Regions from separate parts of the Streptomyces sparsogenes subsp. cuspidosporus genome, predicted to be linked through region 2. Evidence: riboswitches for the same ligand, from Rfam matches in the RefSeq annotation. Region 2 holds a riboswitch; the other holds the start of a gene.

Region 1 (9,257 bases), on a different contig from region 2:
CAACAGGGCGTAGAACTGGGGGATTTCGATGGCGGGCTCGCTGAGCCGCAGCGGCCCGGCGGGCAGCCGGTCCAGGCCGCCGGCGATTCTGCGCAGATCGAGCCAGGGGATGCCGACGCCGCCGCCGGGGGCGTGCGGGTTGAGCCACAGGCCGTAGCGGTCGGGGAAGAGGGAGGCCGCGATCTGGCGGCCGCTCACCACCTCATGGGCGCGGTTCCAGCCGCTGGCGGCGAGCTCCTGAGCGGAGGTCACACAGGGGGCGTAGCCGAGCCCCTCGACGTCCATGTTCCCGTACTGGGCGTCGGGCGAGCCCGGGGTGCCGTGCCACAGCAGCATCCAGACCTGGCCGTCGGCGAGCGCCTGCAACAGCGACTCGTAGGCGTCGTACCGGCCGGGAGCGACCTGCCGCAGCATCCGCTCCACGTGGCCGCCTCCCGCGCTCACCTGGGTCCGCCCCTCTCTCGGCCTGTCCACACCGCTGCCCAAGGGCGCGCACACACGCGCGCCACCGGCCATCCAACCAGCTTACGGGCCCTTGCAGTGGTCTCCCGGGCGACTCAGCGGTCACGGTCGTAGAACGGTCGTACCCGCTCCCGCATCCAGTCCGCCACCGGATCCTGCGCGATGTCCAGCAGAACCAGCTGAACGGTCCACGGCACCGGCACGGCGCCGAGCGCCCGCCCGAGCGCGTCCACGGCCGTGGCCTGGCTCTCCGGGCCCGGCAGGTCCAGCTCGACGCCGACGAACAGCGCGGGCTGCTCCCCCTCGACGCTGGCCAGCGCGCGCCGGGCGGTCCGCACCCCGGCCACCTTGCCGAACTCGAGCCCGGCGGCCGCCAGGAAGTCGACCGGCTCGTCCTGCCAGTCCGGCTCGAAGAGACGCACCCGGCCGCCGGTGGCCGGGCCGTCCAGTTCGCTGCGCCCGGTCCGGCACAGCTCGGCCACGGCGGGCGGCGGGAGCGGGACGCCGACCGCGCCGCCGGGGTTCACGGCGATGCCGAGCTGGGGCGGCAGGCCGCGGGCGAACTCGACGGCCGGGGCGACGGTGAACGGCATATGGACGCCGACGACCTGGAGGAACTGCTGTTCGGAGCTGAACACCGGGACGTACGCGGCGCCCTCGATCTCCACGGTGGGCAGGTCGAGTCCATTGCTGTCCGGGCCGCCCCCGTTGGGCAGCGGTACCCAGACCTGACTGCGGGCCAGGGTCTCGACGATGCGGGGGCCGGCGCCGGGGACGTCGACCGAGGCGGCGAGCACCTCTTCGAGTTCATTGCCCGGGAACGCCGAAGGGGCCGCAGGGGCGGGATGGGCGGCCTGGTCGAGATGAGGGGGATAGCCGGAATGGTCGGGGAACGCGGGAAACGCACCGTCAGGAAACCCGCCGTGAGCCGGTGCTGGACCGTGCTGCTCCGGGATGCTCATCTTCGTCCAACCGCCATCTCGTCCGACCTGCACAGGCACCCTAACGGCTGTACGGCCGGGCGGCATCGGGGGCCGTCGATCTCCACAGCAAATTCCCAGGTCGACGGCGCGATCCCGGTTGATCCTTTATCACCTACGACCGCTTCTGAACGTAATCGACAAGTTGCGCTCTGTTTGCGTCTTTCGCAGCGTGGTGTCGCGTACGCCCGTACCTCACCACAGCGAAGGAAGGTCTCATGATCCGCGTGTCCCGCAAGGCCGATGTCCTCGTCTCCTCCGTCCTGGCCGGCTCGCTCCTGTTCGGCGCCGCCGGCCTGGCCGCCGCGGCGGCCGACGGATCCGGGGGCACGGCCGGCGCCCCGGCCCCCACCCCCGCGGCGCTCGCCGACACGAGACTGAACCCGGCCCAGACCCAGGCGCTGCGCGACCTGCGCGTCCTCCTGGAGCGGGTGACGGAGCTGGCGCGGGCGGTGGAGGAGGCGCCCGGCGGGGTGCTCTCCGACGAGGAGCTGATCAAGCACGCGACGGCGATCGACAGCGCGGTGAAGGCCGTCCGCGAGTCGGCCGACAAGGCCGGCGCCCCGCGGGCCGCCGCGCACCGCCGGGGGCAGGCCCAGGACCCGACGCCTTCGCAGGGCTCCGGCGAGGGCCAGGCTCAGGGCGAGGATCAGGGCCAGGCTCAGGATCAGGGCCGGATCACCGTGCCGCCGCAGGCCGCCGGGGAGGGCGGGGCCGTCGGGGAGGGCGGGGCCGTCGGGGAGGGCGGGGCCGTGATGCCTCCCTTCGCCGCCCAGCCGACGCCTTCGGACATCTCGACGGACCCGCTGGACGCGCTGCAGCGGGCGATCGACGACCTGCTGGACGCCGTCGCGGCCGGCGACTCGAACGCGGCCACCGTGGCGATCCCCCGCATCGCCGACGCGATCGTCGGGCTGATCGGCGCCGTCGTCGGCCCGCTCCCCGGGCGGGACTTCCCCGTGATGCCCCCGCTGCTGCCGTTCCCGGACGAGGCGACGAGCCTCGCCGAGGACGCGTCGGCCCTCGCCGCCAAGCCCACCGGGCCGACGGCCGCCACGCAGCCGGGCGCCCCCGGGACCGGTGCCCCGGAGCTCGGCGCCGCCAAGCCCGACACGGCGAAGCCCTCCCCCAAGCCCCACACCGACAAGCCCGGCAAGAAGACGGGCAGGAAGACGTCCGAGAAGCCGGCCAAGAAGCCCGGGAAGAAGACCGCCGAGAAGCCCACCACCACGGCCGCCACCCCGCTGGCCGCCCCCGGGTCCGCGCCCGGGGCGGCCGACGACTCCGTGGCCCCCATGCCGCTGCCCCACCCGGTGGACGCGGACGGTGCCGGGGCCGACGCGCGCCCCTGACGGCGACGCCCCGCCGCGCCGCCACCCGCCCGCCGGCCGGCCAAGCAGCCAGCCAGTTCAGTCGAAGGCCGGCCGGCTCGGCTCAGTCGAAGCCGATCCGGCGCAGCGCGCTCGCGGCCGTCCGATCCAGCAGCGCCACCGAGGCGCAGCCTTCGGGCGGCCGCCCGCCCTCCGCGGTCGCGACCAGCCGCCCCACCGCGCGGCGGTGCCGGCCGAAGGCGTAGCGGGAGACCACCCGGCCGCGGGCGGTCTGCCCCTCCAGCGCCACCGCGGCGTCCACGTCGAGCAGCACCATGTGCAGCCCGCGGCCGGTGCGCCGGGCGTCGCGGGCCAGCCAGCGGCGGACCCAGGGGAGGGTGCCGCAGTCGTGCACCACGAGACTGGCCCCCGAGCGCAGCGCCCGGCGCAGCCCGGTGTAGTGGGCGCAGCGCACCAGCGGCCGGTAGAGGGCGTAGGGCAGCCAGTGGGGCATCCGCCGCTCCCAGCGCTCGCGGGTGTCCTGCGAGTCGACCCGCAGCACCGGCCCGCCGCGCTGGTCCAGGCGGGGCACGGTGCGGTCGATCATGGTGCTCTTGCCGCTGCCGGGCAGTCCCGAGGCGACCACCACATCGCCGGCCCGGTAGCGCAGCTCACGGGCGCCGGGCCGCGCGGCGCCGCCGTCGCCGCGCAGGTCCTGGACGGCCGCCGGGCACCCCGGTCTGAGCGCTCCCCCGGTCGGCGCCGCCCCCTGCGTCACCGGCAGGGGCCCCCATGTCGTCGCGTACGTACCCTGCCCCTGCACCGTGATCGTCCTCCTAGGTCCGGTCACTGCGGCTCGTTCCCGAAGAGTGTCAAGAAAAGGTAATGTCCAGCAAGGTGGTATTGCCGTGGGCTGGGCCTCTGATCCCTGTGCATCGGGGTTTCGCCCCGTTGTGAGCCGGGTCCGGGCCGGGGTTCCGCCCGAGCGGGTCTTCCCTTCTCGGGCGTACGTGCGATGATGTTGCGCGCAACTCCATACCGGCCGCTTGAATCCGCGCGGGAGAGTCCTCGGCCACCGGCAGCAGTGCCGGCCGTCCGGGGCGCCGAAGGAGCAAGTCCTCCCTTGAATCTCTCAGGCCCCGATACCGCGCGGGCGAGGCAGATCTGAAAAGCGAGCCGCTGGCGTGGCTCCACCCACGGTGCAAGCCGGACCGCTCTTTGCGACGACGCCCCCGGCGTCGGGCGGAAGGAGGGTCACGGCGAACCTCTCAGGTTCCGATGACAGATGGGGAGGACAGTCCTCGTCGTCCCCGTCACCGTCCCGCCCTGGAGCCAGCCCCATGACCGACGCCCCCCTGACCGGTGCCCCCGTGACCGACGCCCCGCCCGCCCCCCGCCGTACCGCGCTGGACGCGCTGCACCGGGCGCTCGGCGCCACCATGACCGACTTCGCCGGCTGGGAGATGCCGCTGCGCTACGGGAGCGAGCGCGACGAGCACACCGCGGTGCGCACCCGCGCCGGCCTGTTCGACCTCTCGCACATGGGCGAGATCACGCTCACCGGCCCGGAGGCGGGCGCTGCCCTGGACCGCGCGCTGGTGGGCCATCTGTCGGCGCTCGCCGTCGGCCGCGCCCGCTACACCATGATCTGCGACGCCGAGGGCGGCATCCTGGACGACCTGATCGTCTACCGCCTGGCGGAGCAGGAGTTCCTGGTGGTGGCCAACGCGGGGAACGCCCAGGTAGTGCTGGACGCGCTGACCGAGCGCGCCGCGGGCCTGGAGGCGGCCGTACGGGACGACCGGGACGCCTACGCGCTGATCGCCGTCCAGGGTCCGGCCTCCCCGGCGATCCTGCGCGAGCTGACCGACGCGGACCTGGACGGCCTCAAGTACTACGCGGGCCTGCCGGGCACCGTCGCGGGCGTCCCGGCGCTGATCGCGCGTACCGGCTACACAGGCGAGGACGGCTTCGAGCTGTTCGTCGCCCCGCACGACGCCGAGCGGCTGTGGCGGGCGCTGTCCGAGGCCGGTGCGCCGGCCGGGCTGGTCCCGTGCGGGCTGTCCTGCCGGGACACGCTGCGCCTGGAGGCCGGGATGCCGCTGTACGGGCACGAGCTGACCCGCGCGACGACGCCGTTCGACGCGGGGCTCGGCCGGGTGGTGAAGTTCGACAAGCCCGGTGACTTCGTCGGCCGCGCGGCGCTTGAGGAGGCGGGGCGGCGGGCCGAGACCGACCCGCCGCGGGTGCTGGTCGGCCAGGTCGCGGCGGGCCGCCGGGTCCCGCGCGCGGGGTACGCGGTGGTCGGCGCGGACGGCGCGGTGATCGGCGAGGTCACCTCGGGCGCGCCCTCGCCCACCCTCGGCAAGCCGATCGCGATCGCGTACGTGGACGCCGCGCACGCCGCGCCGGGCACGTCGGGAGTGGCGGTGGACATCCGCGGTACCCATGAGCCGTACGAGGTCGTGGCCCTCCCCTTCTACAAGCGGCGCTGAGCGCTCTGCGGGCGGCGCTGGGCGCTGGACGACCGGCGCTGAGCGCTGGACGACCGGCGCTGAGCGCTGGACGACCGGCGCTGAGCGCTCCTGCGGGTGGCGCTGAGCGCTTCCCACGAGCGGCGCTGAGCCGCACCGAGCACGCGCCGGGCCGCCCGGCGCGCGGGCGGCGCCGGGGCACTCCCGTGCGTACCCGCCCATACCGCCTGTCCCACCAGGCAAGACCCGTTTCCCAAGCACTCCCCCGTATCCAGGAGAATCGCATTATGAGCAACCCCCAGCAGCTGCGTTACAGCAAGGAGCACGAGTGGCTGTCGGCCGCCGGCGAGGACGGCGTGTCGACGGTCGGCATCACCGAGTTCGCGGCCAACGCGCTCGGCGACGTCGTCTACGTCCAGCTCCCGGAGGTCGGCACGACGGTCACCGCGGGCGAGACCTGTGGTGAGCTGGAGTCCACGAAGTCCGTCAGCGATCTGTACGCGCCGGTCACCGGCGAGGTCACCGAGATCAACGAGGATGTGGTCAACGACCCGGCGCTGGTGAATTCCGCCCCCTTCGAGGGCGGCTGGCTGTTCAAGGTGCGGGTGACGGACGAGCCGGACGAGCTGCTCTCCGCCGACGAGTACGCCGCCTTCGCCGAAAACTGACCCCCTCCTTCGATCGGGACCCTGATGTCGCTTCTCAACAGCCCCCTGCACGAGCTCGACCCGGACGTAGCCGCCGCGGTCGACGCCGAACTCCACCGCCAGCAGTCCACCCTGGAGATGATCGCTTCGGAGAACTTCGCTCCGGTCGCGGTCATGGAGGCCCAGGGCTCGGTCCTGACCAACAAGTACGCCGAGGGCTACCCGGGCCGCCGCTACTACGGCGGCTGTGAGCACGTCGACGTGGTCGAGCAGATCGCGATCGACCGGGTCAAGGCGCTCTTCGGGGCCGAGGCGGCCAATGTCCAGCCGCACTCCGGCGCCCAGGCCAACGCGGCCGCGATGTTCGCCCTGCTCTCCCCCGGCGACACCATCCTGGGGCTGAACCTGGCGCACGGCGGGCACCTCACCCACGGCATGAAGATCAACTTCTCCGGCAAGCTCTACAACGTGGTGCCCTACCACGTGGACGCCGAGACCGGCCTGGTCGACATGGACGAGGTCGAGCGGCTGGCCAAGGAGCACCGCCCCAAGCTGGTGATCGCCGGCTGGTCGGCGTACCCGCGCCAGCTCGACTTCGCGGCCTTCCGCCGGATCGCGGACGAGGTCGGCGCCTACCTGATGGTGGACATGGCCCACTTCGCGGGCCTGGTGGCGGCCGGGCTGCACCCCTCCCCGGTGCCGCACGCCCATGTGGTCACCACCACGACGCACAAGACCCTCGGCGGCCCGCGCGGCGGCGTGATCCTCTCCACGGCCGAGCTGGCCAAGAAGATCAACTCCGCGGTCTTCCCCGGTCAGCAGGGCGGCCCGCTGGAGCACGTGGTCGCCGCCAAGGCCGTGGCCTTCAAGATCGCGGCTGGCTCGGCCTTCAAGGAGCGCCAGCAGCGTACCCTCGAGGGCGCCAAGCTGCTGGCCGAGCGGCTCACCCAGCCGGACGTGGCCGAGGCCGGCGTCGCCGTGCTGTCCGGCGGCACCGACGTCCACCTCGTCCTGGTCGACCTGCGCGACTCCGAGCTGGACGGCCGGCAGGCCGAGGACCGCCTCCACGAGATCGGCATCACGGTCAACCGCAACGCCATCCCGAACGACCCGCGCCCCCCGATGGTGACCTCCGGCCTGCGCATCGGCACCCCCGCGCTGGCCACCCGCGGCTTCACCGCCGACGACTTCCGCGAGGTCGCCGACGTCATCGCCGAGGCGCTCAAGCCGTCCTACGACGCGGAGGCGCTCAAGGCGCGCGTCACCGCGCTCGCCGACAAGCACCCGCTGTACCCGGACCTCACCAAGTAATCCGGGCCGGAAGGTGGAGGGGGGCGCACCACCCCGGCGCCCCCACCCACCCCGCACCACACGCACGCACTCCGTGCAGATCCAAGGAGCTCCCCCGTGGCCATCTCCGTCTTCGACCTCTTCTCGATCGGCATCGGACCGTCCAGTTCCCACACGGTCGGCCCCATGCGGGCCGCGCGGATGTTCGTCCGCCGGCTGAAGAACGACGGCCTGCTGGCCCACACCTCCGCCGTGCGCGCCGAGCTCTTCGGCTCCCTCGGCGCCACCGGCCACGGCCACGGCACCCCCAAGGCCGTCCTCCTCGGCCTGGAGGGCCACTCCCCGCGCACGGTGGACGTCGAGACCGCCGACGACGAGGTGGAGCGCATCCGCACCACCAAGCGGCTGCGGCTGCTCGGCGCGGAGATCGGCGCCGAGCACGAGATCGGGTTCGACGAGTCCGCCGAGCTGGTCCTGCACCGCCGCCGCTCGCTGCCGTACCACGCCAACGGCATGACCCTCTTCGCGTACGACGCCGATGGCCTCCCCCTCCTGGAGAAGACCTACTACTCGGTCGGCGGCGGCTTCGTCGTGGACGAGGACGCGGTCGGCGCGGACCGCATCAAGCTCGACGACACCGTGCTGAAGTACCCCTTCCGCACCGGCGACGAGCTGCTGCGCCTGTCCCATGAGACCGGCCTGTCCATCTCGGCGCTGATGCTGGAGAACGAGAAGGCCTGGCGCACCGAGACGGAGATCCGCGAGGGCCTGCTGGAGATCTGGCAGGTGATGCGCGGCTGCGTCGAGCGCGGCCTGTCCCGCGAGGGCATCCTCCCCGGCGGCCTCAAGGTCCGTCGCCGCGCCGCCACCGCGGCCCGCGCCCTGCGCTCCGAGGGCGACCCGGCCACCCGCGCCATGGAGTGGGTCACCCTCTACGCCATGGCCGTCAACGAGGAGAACGCCGCCGGCGGCCGCGTGGTCACCGCCCCCACCAACGGCGCGGCCGGCATCATCCCCGCCGTCCTCCACTACTACACCCACTTCGTCCCCGGCTCCGACGAGGACGGCGTCGTCCGCTTCCTCCTCGCCGCGGGCGCCATCGGCATGCTCTTCAAGGAGAACGCCTCCATCTCCGGCGCCGAGGTCGGCTGCCAGGGCGAGGTCGGCTCCGCCTGCTCCATGGCCGCCGGCGGCCTCGCCGAGGTCCTGGGCGGCTCCCCCGAACAGGTCGAGAACGCCGCCGAGATCGGCATGGAACACAACCTCGGCCTCACCTGCGACCCCGTCGGCGGCCTCGTCCAGATCCCCTGCATCGAGCGCAACGGCATGGCCTCGGTCAAGGCCGTCACGGCGGCCCGCATGGCCCTGCGCGGGGACGGGCGGCACCACGTCTCCCTCGACAAGGTCATCAAGACCATGAAGGAGACGGGCGCCGACATGAAGGTCAAGTACAAGGAGACGGCGCGGGGCGGGCTCGCGGTCAACGTGATCGAGTGCTAGGGAAATAGGCCCTGACCAGTGCTTTCCACCCCTTGGTCGCCCGGCCGGTAGGGTCGTCACCCGCCGATTAAAGGAGACCCGAAATGCACTTACGGCACAAGCCACTGAAATACCATGGGATCGCCGCGATCGCTGTCTGCGGAACTCTTGCCGCCACTGTCGGCTGCAGCAGTTCAGGAGGCCAGCATACGGACTCCAAGCCAAGCATCAAGACGTCGACCGCAAGCCAGCCTGCCGACGCCCGGCCCCTCGAAGCCAGCAAGTTGCGGGCATTCCTGCTCACAACCAGCGATCTCGGTTCCGGATACGTCCAATCACCGGAAAAGGAGGATGAGGCGTCCCAGTACGACGACATCGGCGCAGACGGATGTCCAGCGCTGGAAAAGCTCGCCAAGCAGAGTGACCGGATGAAGTTCGCGGTTAAAGCCACGGCGGAATTCAAGTACGACGAGGACTCTGAACTGGGCGAGGAACTGTACAGCGACACCCCGTCCGCCCTATCGAGCAAGCTGCGCGCCGTGATGAACGCGTGGACATCCTGTCCGACCTTCACCATGACATCCGGCAGCACGCCGATCTCGATTAAGGTCAGCA
Region 2 (9,257 bases):
TGCTGTGTGAACGAGCTCGACGTCGTGGGTGTCCGGGTGGAGATGCCCTCCAACCAACCGATCGTGCTCCTGCGCGAGGTAGGAGGCGACCGCTACCTCCCCATTTGGATCGGCCCCGGGGAGGCGACCGCGATCGCCTTCGCCCAGCAGGGCATGGCTCCGGCGCGCCCGCTGACCCACGACCTCTTCAAGGACGTGCTCGACGCGGTCGGCCAGCAGCTCACCGAGGTCCGGATCACGGACCTGCGCGAAGGCGTCTTCTACGCGGAACTGGTGTTCGCCAGCGGGGTGGAGGTCAGTGCGCGGCCGTCCGACGCCATAGCTCTGGCGCTGCGCACCGGCACGCCGATCTACGGCAGTGACGGCGTGCTGGACGACGCGGGGATCGCCATCCCGGACGAGCAGGAGGACGAGGTGGAGAAGTTCCGCGAGTTCCTCGACCAGATCTCGCCCGAGGACTTCGGCACCAGCAGCCAGTGAGCACCAGCAGCCGGTGAGCGGGCGCCGCGGTGAGCCGATGGGCCGAGCCGCCGATGAGCTGCGCCATACGCCGGTTCTCGCCAGCGCATTCGAGTAGCCTTTCCCCGCAGAGGGACACGGGAAACCACCCTTAGGGTGATTATCACTCGGCGTGCCGAGTGTGGCGATCGTTGACGCACCCCGGGTGACTGCCTACCGTCGAGAAGGCAGGTCGAGGACGGAGGTCGGCGTGAGAAGCAGCGGCGACGGCACGGCGGCAGGCGGTCCGTACGCGCTCCAGGGGAGCGCACCGGCCGAACCGGCACTGAAGGCTCGGGTCGCGGCACAGGCCGCGCCGAGGGAAGGCGCTTCGGCGAAGCCCGAGAAGGTGGGATACCGCGGGCCGACCGCGTGCGCCGCCGCCGGCATCACCTACCGCCAGCTGGACTACTGGGCGCGCACCGGGCTGGTGGAGCCGAGCGTCCGGCCCGCGTACGGCTCGGGCAGCCAGCGGCTGTACAGCTTCCGGGACGTCGTCGTCCTCAAGATCGTCAAGCGGCTCCTGGACACCGGCGTGTCCCTGCAGAACATCCGGGCCGCCGTCCAGCACCTGCGCTCCCGCGGCCTCGACGACCTCGCCCAGATGACGCTGATGAGCGACGGTGCGACGGTCTACGAGTGCACCTCGCCCGACGAGGTGGTGGACCTCCTCCAAGGCGGCCAGGGCGTCTTCGGGATCGCGGTGGGCGTGGTGTGGCGGGACGTGGAGAGCGCTCTGGCCCAGCTGCACGGCGAGCGGGTGGACACCGGCGAGACGCTGGTGGGGCACAACCCCGAGGACGAGCTCGCGCGGCGCCGCAACCGGGCGGGCTGAACCGCCCTGGGGTCTGTCGTCAAAGGGGGAGCCCTGCGCGCGCGAGCCGGAGCGCGCCGCGGCCGGGCCCTCGGCTGAACGGCCCACCGGCCGGGCCGCCCGATTGTCAGTGGCATGCGGCAGCATCTGTAGGTGTGAGGGGTGTGCCGACGATCCTGCATCTGGACATGGACGCCTTCTTCGCCGCGGCGGAGCAGGCGGCCAAGCCCAGCCTGCGCGGCAAGCCCGTGATCGTCGGCGGTCTGGGGCCGCGCGGCGTGGTCTCCACGGCCTCCTACGAGGCGCGGGTGTTCGGGGTCCGTTCGGCCATGGCGATGGCCCAGGCCCGCCGCCTGTGTCCGAACGCGGCGTACCTCGCCCCCCGCTTCGCCGTGTACCGCCAGGTGAGCGACATCGTCATGGGGCTGCTGGGCGCGCTGTCCCCGCTGGTGGAGCCCCTGAGCCTGGACGAGGCGTTCGTGGATCTGGAGGCCGGCGGTGTCCCGGCCTCCCCCGAGGCGGCGCGGGCCGTGGGGGAGCGGCTGCGGGCGGACATCGCGGCCGCCACCGGGCTGACCGGCTCGGTGGGCCTGGCCGGTTCCAAGATGCTCGCCAAGATCGCCTCCGAGCAGGCCAAGCCCGATGGGCTGGTGCTCATCGAGCCGGGCACCGAATGGGAGCTGCTGGGGCCGATGTCGGTGCGCACCCTCCCGGGGGTGGGCCCGGCCACCGCGGAGGCGCTGCGCCGGGCGGGGATCCACACCGTCGCCGAGACCCGGGAGGCGGGGGAGGAGGAGCTGGTGCGGCTGCTGGGCAAGGCCCATGGCGCCTCGCTGTACGCGATGGCCTGCGGGCGGGACGACCGGCCGGTCGTCGCCGAGCGGGACGCCAAGTCCGTGTCGGTGGAGGACACCTTCGACGTCGACCTCACCGACCGCACCCGGGTGCAGGTGGAGGTGGCGCGGCTGGCCGACCGGTGTGTGCGGCGGCTGCGCGAGGCCGGCCGCTCGGGGCGCACGGTCGTGCTCAAGGTGCGGCGTTACGACTTCTCCACGCTGACCAGGTCCGAGACGCTGCGCGGACCGACGGACGACCCGGCGGTGGTGCGGGAGGCCGCGGCGCGGCTGCTCGAGGGGGTGGACACCACGGCGGGCGTGCGGCTGCTGGGGGTGGGCGTGAGCGGCCTGGCGGACTACACCCAGGAGGACCTCTTCGCCCAGGCCGCGCAGGCCGCCCACGAGGCCGAGGAGGCCCAGGAGGTGACGGAGGGGGCGGGGGAGGCCGGAGGGGCGCCGGAGGCCCTCCCGGCGGCCCTGGAGGAGGGCGGTGAGGACGTCGCCCGGCCCCGCCGCTGGCTGCCCGGCGCCGATGTGCGACACGCCGAGTACGGGGCGGGGTGGGTGCAGGGCAGCGGGGTCGGCCGGGTGACCGTGCGGTTCGAGGACCCCTGGTCGGCGCCGGGCCGGGTGAGGACCTTCGCGGTCGACGACCCGGCGCTGGAGCCGTCGGAGCCGCTGCCGCTGGTGCGCCCCGAGCCCGCCGCCGGCCCGGACGAAAGCCCCGCCATCCCGGACGAAAGCCCCGGCCACGACCGGGACCAGGCTCATGACCAGCACCAGGCTCACGCCCCGGACCCCGGCCATGACCACGGCCCCGGCCACGACCCGGGCCGGGCTCACGACCCGGCCCAGGCCCACGACCGGGACCGCGGGCGGGCTCAGCCGCTCACATCGAGCCCGTAGTGGTGGTAGAGCTGCAGCTCCTGCTCGGGCGACAGATGGCGGCCGACGCCGAAGTCCGGCGCGTCCTTGATCAGCGCCCGCTCGTACGGCACCCGCAGCGTGTCGCCGACGATCTCGCTCGGTTCCAGCGGCACGAACACATCCCGGCTGAACAGCCCGGTGCGTACGGCCGCCCACTCCGGCTCGCCGGTCGCGTCGTCGAGGTAGACCTCGTCCACCGTGCCGATCTTCGTGCCATCGCGGTCGAAGGCCTTGCGGCCGATGAGGGTCCGCGGATCGATGTCGGTCTGCACACTCTCTCCCACAGGTGGCCATTCTTCCGTGACTTCCCGTGATTCCTACGAAAAGCCACAACGCCGCGCGCGTCCACTCGAGCGCTCTCCGAAAGATCCCGCCGACAGGCTCGCTGGTAGGCTGACTGTGGCTGCAGACCCCGTGCGGGAGAGTCCTCCGCCGACGTCGTCGGAGGCGCCGAAGGAGCAAATCCTCCCCGGAATCTCTCAGGCACACGTACCGCGCGGGTGAGGTCACTCTGGAAAGCAGGGTGGGCCACGGGCGAGCACGGCTCCGGGACCCCTCCTCACCGACGGTGAAAGCCGGACCGCCGCCCGCGGACCGGTGAAGCTCTCAGGTCGAGATGACAGAGGGGGAGGCCGTTCGGGCACCCGCGCCGTGGTGTCCCTCATCGGTCGTACAGACCAGGAGGCCTCGCAGATGACCGCCAACCGCACCTCACTGACCGAGCTCGAGCGCGGTACGCCATTCGAGCAGCGCCATGTGGGACCCGACGCCGAGGCGCAGGCCAAGATGCTCGCGCAGGTCGGGTTCGGCTCGCTCGACGAACTCACCCAGGCCGCCGTTCCGGACGTCATCAAGAGCACCGAGCAGCTGGGGCTGCCCCCGGCCCGCAGCGAGGCCGAGGTGCTGGCCGAGCTGCGCGGCCTCGCCGAGCGCAACCAGCTGCTCGCCCCCATGATCGGCCTGGGCTACCACGGGACCTTCACCCCTCCGGTGATCCTGCGCAATGTGCTGGAGAACCCGGCCTGGTACACGGCGTACACGCCCTACCAGCCCGAGATCTCCCAGGGCAGGCTGGAGGCGCTGCTCAACTTCCAGACGGTCGTCGCCGATCTCACCGGGCTGCCCACCGCCGGCGCCTCGCTGCTCGACGAGGCCACCGCCGCCGCCGAGGCCATGGCGCTGTCCCGGCGGGTGGGCAAGGTCAAGCAGGGCGTGTTCCTGGTCGACGCCGACGCTCTGCCGCAGACCGTCGCGGTCATCCGGACCCGGGCCGAGCCCACCGGCGTCGAGGTGGTCGTCACCGACCTCTCGCAGGGCATACCGGCCGAGGTGGCCGAGCGCGGCGTGTTCGGCGTGCTGCTCCAGTACCCCGGGGCCTCCGGCGCCGTCCGGGACCTCCGCCCGGTCATCGAGCGGGCCCATGAGCTGGGCGCCGTGGTCACCGTCGCCGCGGACCTGCTCGCCCTCACCCTGCTCACCCCGCCCGGGGAGCTGGGCGCCGACATCGCGGTCGGCAGCAGCCAGCGGTTCGGGGTGCCGATGGGCTTCGGCGGGCCGCACGCCGGCTTCATGGCCGTTCGCGAGGCCTACGCCCGCAGCCTGCCCGGCCGGCTGGTGGGCGTCTCGGTCGACGCCGACGGCGACAAGGCGTACCGCCTTGCCCTGCAGACCCGCGAGCAGCACATCCGCCGCGAGAAGGCCACCAGCAACATCTGCACCGCCCAGGTGCTGCTCGCCGTGATGGCCGGCATGTACGCCGTCTACCACGGCCCGGAGGGCCTGCGGACCATCGCCCGGCGCACCCACCGCTACGCGGCCGTGCTCGCCGAGGGGCTGCGCGCCGGGGGCGTGGAGATCGTGCACGGGGCGTTCTTCGACACCCTCACCGCCCATGTCCCGGGCCGGGCCGCCGAGGTCGTGACCGCGGCCCGCGAGGCCGGGGTCAATCTGCGCCTGACCGACGCCGACCACGTGGGCATCGCCTGCGACGAGACCACCGGACGGGCCCAGCTGGCCGCCGTGTGGTCGGCCTTCGGCGTGGACGGCGGCCTGCCGGCCATCGACGAGCTGGACGCCGCGGCGGCCGACGCGCTCCCCGCCGAGCTGCTGCGCACCGACACGTATCTGACCCACCCGGTCTTCCACCGGCACCGCTCCGAGACCGCGATGCTGCGCTACCTGCGGCGCCTGGCCGACCGCGACTACGCCCTGGACCGGGGCATGATCCCGCTCGGCTCCTGCACCATGAAGCTGAACGCCACCACCGAGATGGAGCCGGTCACCTGGCCGGAGTTCGGGGCGCTGCACCCCTTCGCGCCCGTCGAGCAGGCCCAGGGCTATCTGACGCTGATCCGCGAGCTGGAGGAGCGGCTGGCCGAGGTCACCGGCTACGACAAGGTGTCCCTGCAGCCGAACGCCGGATCGCAGGGCGAGCTGGCCGGGCTGCTGGCCGTCCGGGCCTACCACCGGGCCAACGGCGACGAGCGCCGCACCGTCTGCCTCATCCCGTCCTCCGCGCACGGCACCAACGCCGCCAGCGCCGTGATGGCGGGCATGAAGGTCGTCGTGGTCAAGACCGGCGAGGACGGCGAGGTGGACGCCGACGACCTGCGCGCCAAGATCGAGCGGTACGGCGACGAGCTGGCCGTCCTGATGGTCACCTACCCCTCCACGCACGGCGTGTTCGAGGAGCACATCGGCGAGATCTGCGCGGCCGTGCACGACGCGGGCGGCCAGGTCTACGTGGACGGCGCGAACCTCAACGCGCTGGTGGGGCTGGCCCGGCCGGGCCGGTTCGGCGGCGATGTCTCCCACCTGAACCTGCACAAGACCTTCTGCATCCCGCACGGCGGCGGCGGCCCCGGCGTGGGCCCGGTCGCGGTGCGCGAGCACCTGGCGCCGTACCTGCCCAACCACCCGCTGCAGCCCGCGGCGGGCCCGGCGACCGGGGTGGGCCCGGTCGCGGCCGCGCCCTGGGGTTCGGCGGGCATCCTGCCGATCTCGTGGGCGTACGTGCGGCTGATGGGCGCCGAGGGGCTGCGCCGGGCGACCCAGGTGGCGGTGCTCAGCGCCAACTACATCGCCAAGCGGCTGGAGCCGCACTACCCGGTGCTCTACACCGGCCCCGGCGGCCTGGTCGCCCACGAGTGCATCATCGACCTGCGGCCGCTGACCAAGGCGACCGGGGTGAGCGTCGACGATGTCGCGAAGCGGCTGGTGGACTACGGGTTCCACGCGCCCACGATGTCCTTCCCGGTCGCCGGCACGCTGATGATCGAGCCGACGGAGAGCGAGGACCTGGCGGAGCTGGACCGGTTCTGCGAGGCGATGATCGCCATCCGGGCGGAGATCGAGAAGGTCGGCTCGGGGGAGTGGCCCGAGGACGACAATCCGCTGCGGAACGCCCCGCACACGGCGGCCGCGCTGAGCGGGGAGTGGGCGCACCCCTACACCCGGTCGGAGGCGGCCTTCCCGGCCGGGGTGTCGGCGTCCGACAAGTACTGGCCCCCGGTGCGGCGGATCGACGGCGCCTTCGGCGACCGCAACCTGGTCTGCTCCTGCCCGCCGCTGGAGTCGTACGACAGCTGACCGGCACGCCCGGTCGGATACGGGGCCGGTGCGGCGCGGGCGCCGGGCCGGCCCCTTGAATCAATCTGCGGGCGGGAGGTGTCGGGCCGCTAGGCCGCGGTGACGACGCGCTCGGCGTCCAGCGGTCGGCGCGGCGCGATGACCTGCCCGTCCGGCAGCAGCTCACCGGTGTCCTCGAAGAGGAGGACGCCATTGCACAACAGGCTCCAGCCCTGCTCGGGGTGGTGCGCCACGAGATGGGCGGCCTCCCGGTCGGCGGAGTCGGCTGACGGGCACGGTGGCTGATGCTGGCACATGGAAGGGATCTCTCGCTGTGGTGTGGTGGGTTTCCTGTGGCTTGCCGCGGCAGTCATGGCCGCCCCCCGTTGGTCAGTCGGTTCGTTGCTCCCAGTGTTGCCCTACGGGCCGGTTCCCGCAGGGATTTCGCGGCACCGGTACTGCTAGATGATGACGCATTCGGGCGTGCGTCGGTTCATCATGGCGGGACTGTTACGAGCCTGCGGCGAAGCGCCCCGTGATCCCTCCTCGGATCACGGGGCGCTTCGGGCGCGGGCGGCGGCCGGCCGCGGGCGGGTCAGGCGGAGGAGCCGAGCAGGGGGGTCGGCGTCGGCGTCAGCCGCAGGGTCAGCACCGGCAGCAGGTCAGCCGCGCGGTGCGGGCGGTGGGCGGCGATCCCGGGCGGGGCGGGGGTCAGCGGCACCAGCAGGTCGGCGGCGGCGAGGTGGCCCTCGGCGGGGTCGGCGGCCGGGTCGCCGCGCAGCCACAGCGTCAGCATGTACAACTCGGGGATGGACAGCAGACGGGGCTGGTACACCGAGGGCAGCGACTCGGCCTGGCGCAGCGCCTGTTCGGCCGAGGCCACGTACGGACCTTCGGAGAAGTGGGAGAACACCCAGCCGTCGGCGGCCAGCATCGCCTCGGCGGAGGCCGCCGTACGGTCACCGTCGCGGATCAGGAACCGCCATCCGGTGAGTCGGGCGCGCGGCGGGCCGTCGGCGGCGGTGATGTCGTCCAGGACGTGGACGGGCAGGGGGAGTTCCAGCTCGAAGGGTCCGTCCAGGGAGCCGAGGACCGGGGTGCGGGCGGCGGTGGGAGAGCCAAGGGCCGTGCGGATGCTGTTCAGAGCAGGCGCTGGAGCCGGAGGGACGTGCAGCGGCATGGTGGGTCGCCTCTCACTTCGGAGACACGGTGGAGCGCTGGCGTGCCAGGTACGAATGGCGCTGGGGGTGTGCGCGGGTCAGAGGGGGCCTGAGCGAACGTCAGGGAACGGTCTCTCTGCCTCGGTTACCGAGCTTATACGACAAGTGTTCCCGTCGTGTTTCATGTACCTGTCCCCGGTATTGCGGGCAAGCACTTATCCGGTCCGCCAGGGCCCGGGCATTTTCGCCGATTCTCTGCCATATGCACGGATATGACCTGGCATTTTAACCCACGCCGGGTAGGCTTGATCTCGCCGGTGTTTTTCGTCACGACAATCCGGTGCTGTGCAGAGCCTATCGGCTGAGCCGCCCGCGCGGGGCGTTATCGATCACATTGGCTGGGCATCATCGAGCGTGATGTACGCGGCCGGCGCCGCTGATCCACTTGAGGAAGGACGCTTCGATGGGGGACAAGGTCATAGCCGGGGAGTTCGATCCGTCCGGCCGGCAGCGGCAGCGCGCGAGGCTCCGGAAGGGCCTCGAGGCGCTGGCCCGGCTCCTGGCCGAGAGGCGATTCGACCGCCCGAAGAATCTCATGGGGCTGGAGATCGAGCTGAATCTCGCGGACGCCGACGGGATGCCGAGGATGATGAACACGGAGGTTCTGGAGAGAATCGCGAGCCATGATTTCCAGACCGAACTCGGGCAGTGCAATCTTGAAGTAAACATCGTGCCCCACCGTTTGTCCGGAAGGGTTCTCGACCAGTTGGCGGAAGAGCTCAGGACCGGGTTGTCATATGCCGATCGCAAAGCCGGAGAAGTGTCCTCCGAGATCGTTATGATCGGAATTCTCCCGACCCTCGCCGCACGCGACCTGGGATCCACCAACCTCTCCTACGACGACCGCTACAAACTCCTCAACGAACAGATGCTGGCCGCCCGCGGCGAGGATTTCCTGATCGACGTCGAGGGCGAGGAGCGGTTCCGCTACGCCTCCGGCTCGATCGCCCCCGAGGCCGCCTGCACCTCCGTCCAGCTACATCTGCAGGTGACCCCCGGCCGCTTCGCGGCCGTGTGGAACGCGGCCCAGGCGGTGGCCGCCGCACAGATCGCGGTGGGCGCCAACTCCCCCTTCCTGTTCGGCCGCGAGGTGTGGCGCGAGTCCCGGCCGCCGCTGTTCCAGCAGGCCACCGACGTCCGTCCGCCGGAGTTCGCGGCCCAGGGCGTCCGCCCGCGGACCTGGTTCGGCGAGCGCTGGATCAATGACGCGTACGAGCTCTTCGAGGAGAACCTGCGCTTCTTCCCGCCGCTGCTGTCGACATCGGAGGAAGAGGACCCGCTGCGGGTGCTGGACGAGGGCGGGGTCCCGCAGCTGCACGAGCTGGTGCTGCACAACGGCACGATCTACCGCTGGAACCGCCCCGTGTACGCGGTCGCCGACGGCGTGCCGCACCT

The links. Region 2 has a riboswitch for glycine ahead of gcvP (aminomethyl-transferring glycine dehydrogenase). Riboswitches for the same ligand answer to the same signal wherever they lie in the genome.
Region 1: it holds a riboswitch for glycine, as region 2 does, so the genes downstream of both, gcvT (glycine cleavage system aminomethyltransferase GcvT) here and gcvP (aminomethyl-transferring glycine dehydrogenase) in region 2, are expected to answer to the same signal.

What each region holds. Positions count from the first base shown of each region.
Region 1 covers NZ_BAAASD010000034.1:17,929-27,185, reverse strand. Annotated here, with positions in the region: gene ABFY07_RS30630 (enhanced serine sensitivity protein SseB C-terminal domain-containing protein) at 1-414, opposite strand, end outside; gene ABFY07_RS30625 (enhanced serine sensitivity protein SseB) at 558-1,424, opposite strand; gene ABFY07_RS30620 (hypothetical protein) at 1,661-2,794, shown strand; gene ABFY07_RS30615 (AAA family ATPase) at 2,877-3,575, opposite strand; glycine riboswitch at 3,800-3,910, shown strand; gene gcvT (glycine cleavage system aminomethyltransferase GcvT) at 4,093-5,247, shown strand; gene gcvH (glycine cleavage system protein GcvH) at 5,514-5,894, shown strand; gene glyA (serine hydroxymethyltransferase) at 5,919-7,184, shown strand; gene ABFY07_RS30595 (L-serine ammonia-lyase) at 7,281-8,663, shown strand; gene ABFY07_RS30590 (hypothetical protein) at 8,747-9,257, shown strand, end outside.
Region 2 covers NZ_BAAASD010000008.1:249,110-258,366, reverse strand. Annotated here, with positions in the region: gene ABFY07_RS13620 (bifunctional nuclease family protein) at 7-480, shown strand; gene ABFY07_RS13615 (MerR family transcriptional regulator) at 710-1,333, shown strand; gene ABFY07_RS13610 (DNA polymerase IV) at 1,468-3,054, shown strand; gene ABFY07_RS13605 (PRC-barrel domain-containing protein) at 3,030-3,359, opposite strand; glycine riboswitch at 3,483-3,580, shown strand; glycine riboswitch at 3,582-3,705, shown strand; gene gcvP (aminomethyl-transferring glycine dehydrogenase) at 3,769-6,663, shown strand; gene ABFY07_RS13595 (DUF5999 family protein) at 6,753-6,959, opposite strand; gene ABFY07_RS13590 (hypothetical protein) at 7,238-7,822, opposite strand; gene ABFY07_RS13585 (glutamate-cysteine ligase family protein) at 8,266-9,257, shown strand, end outside.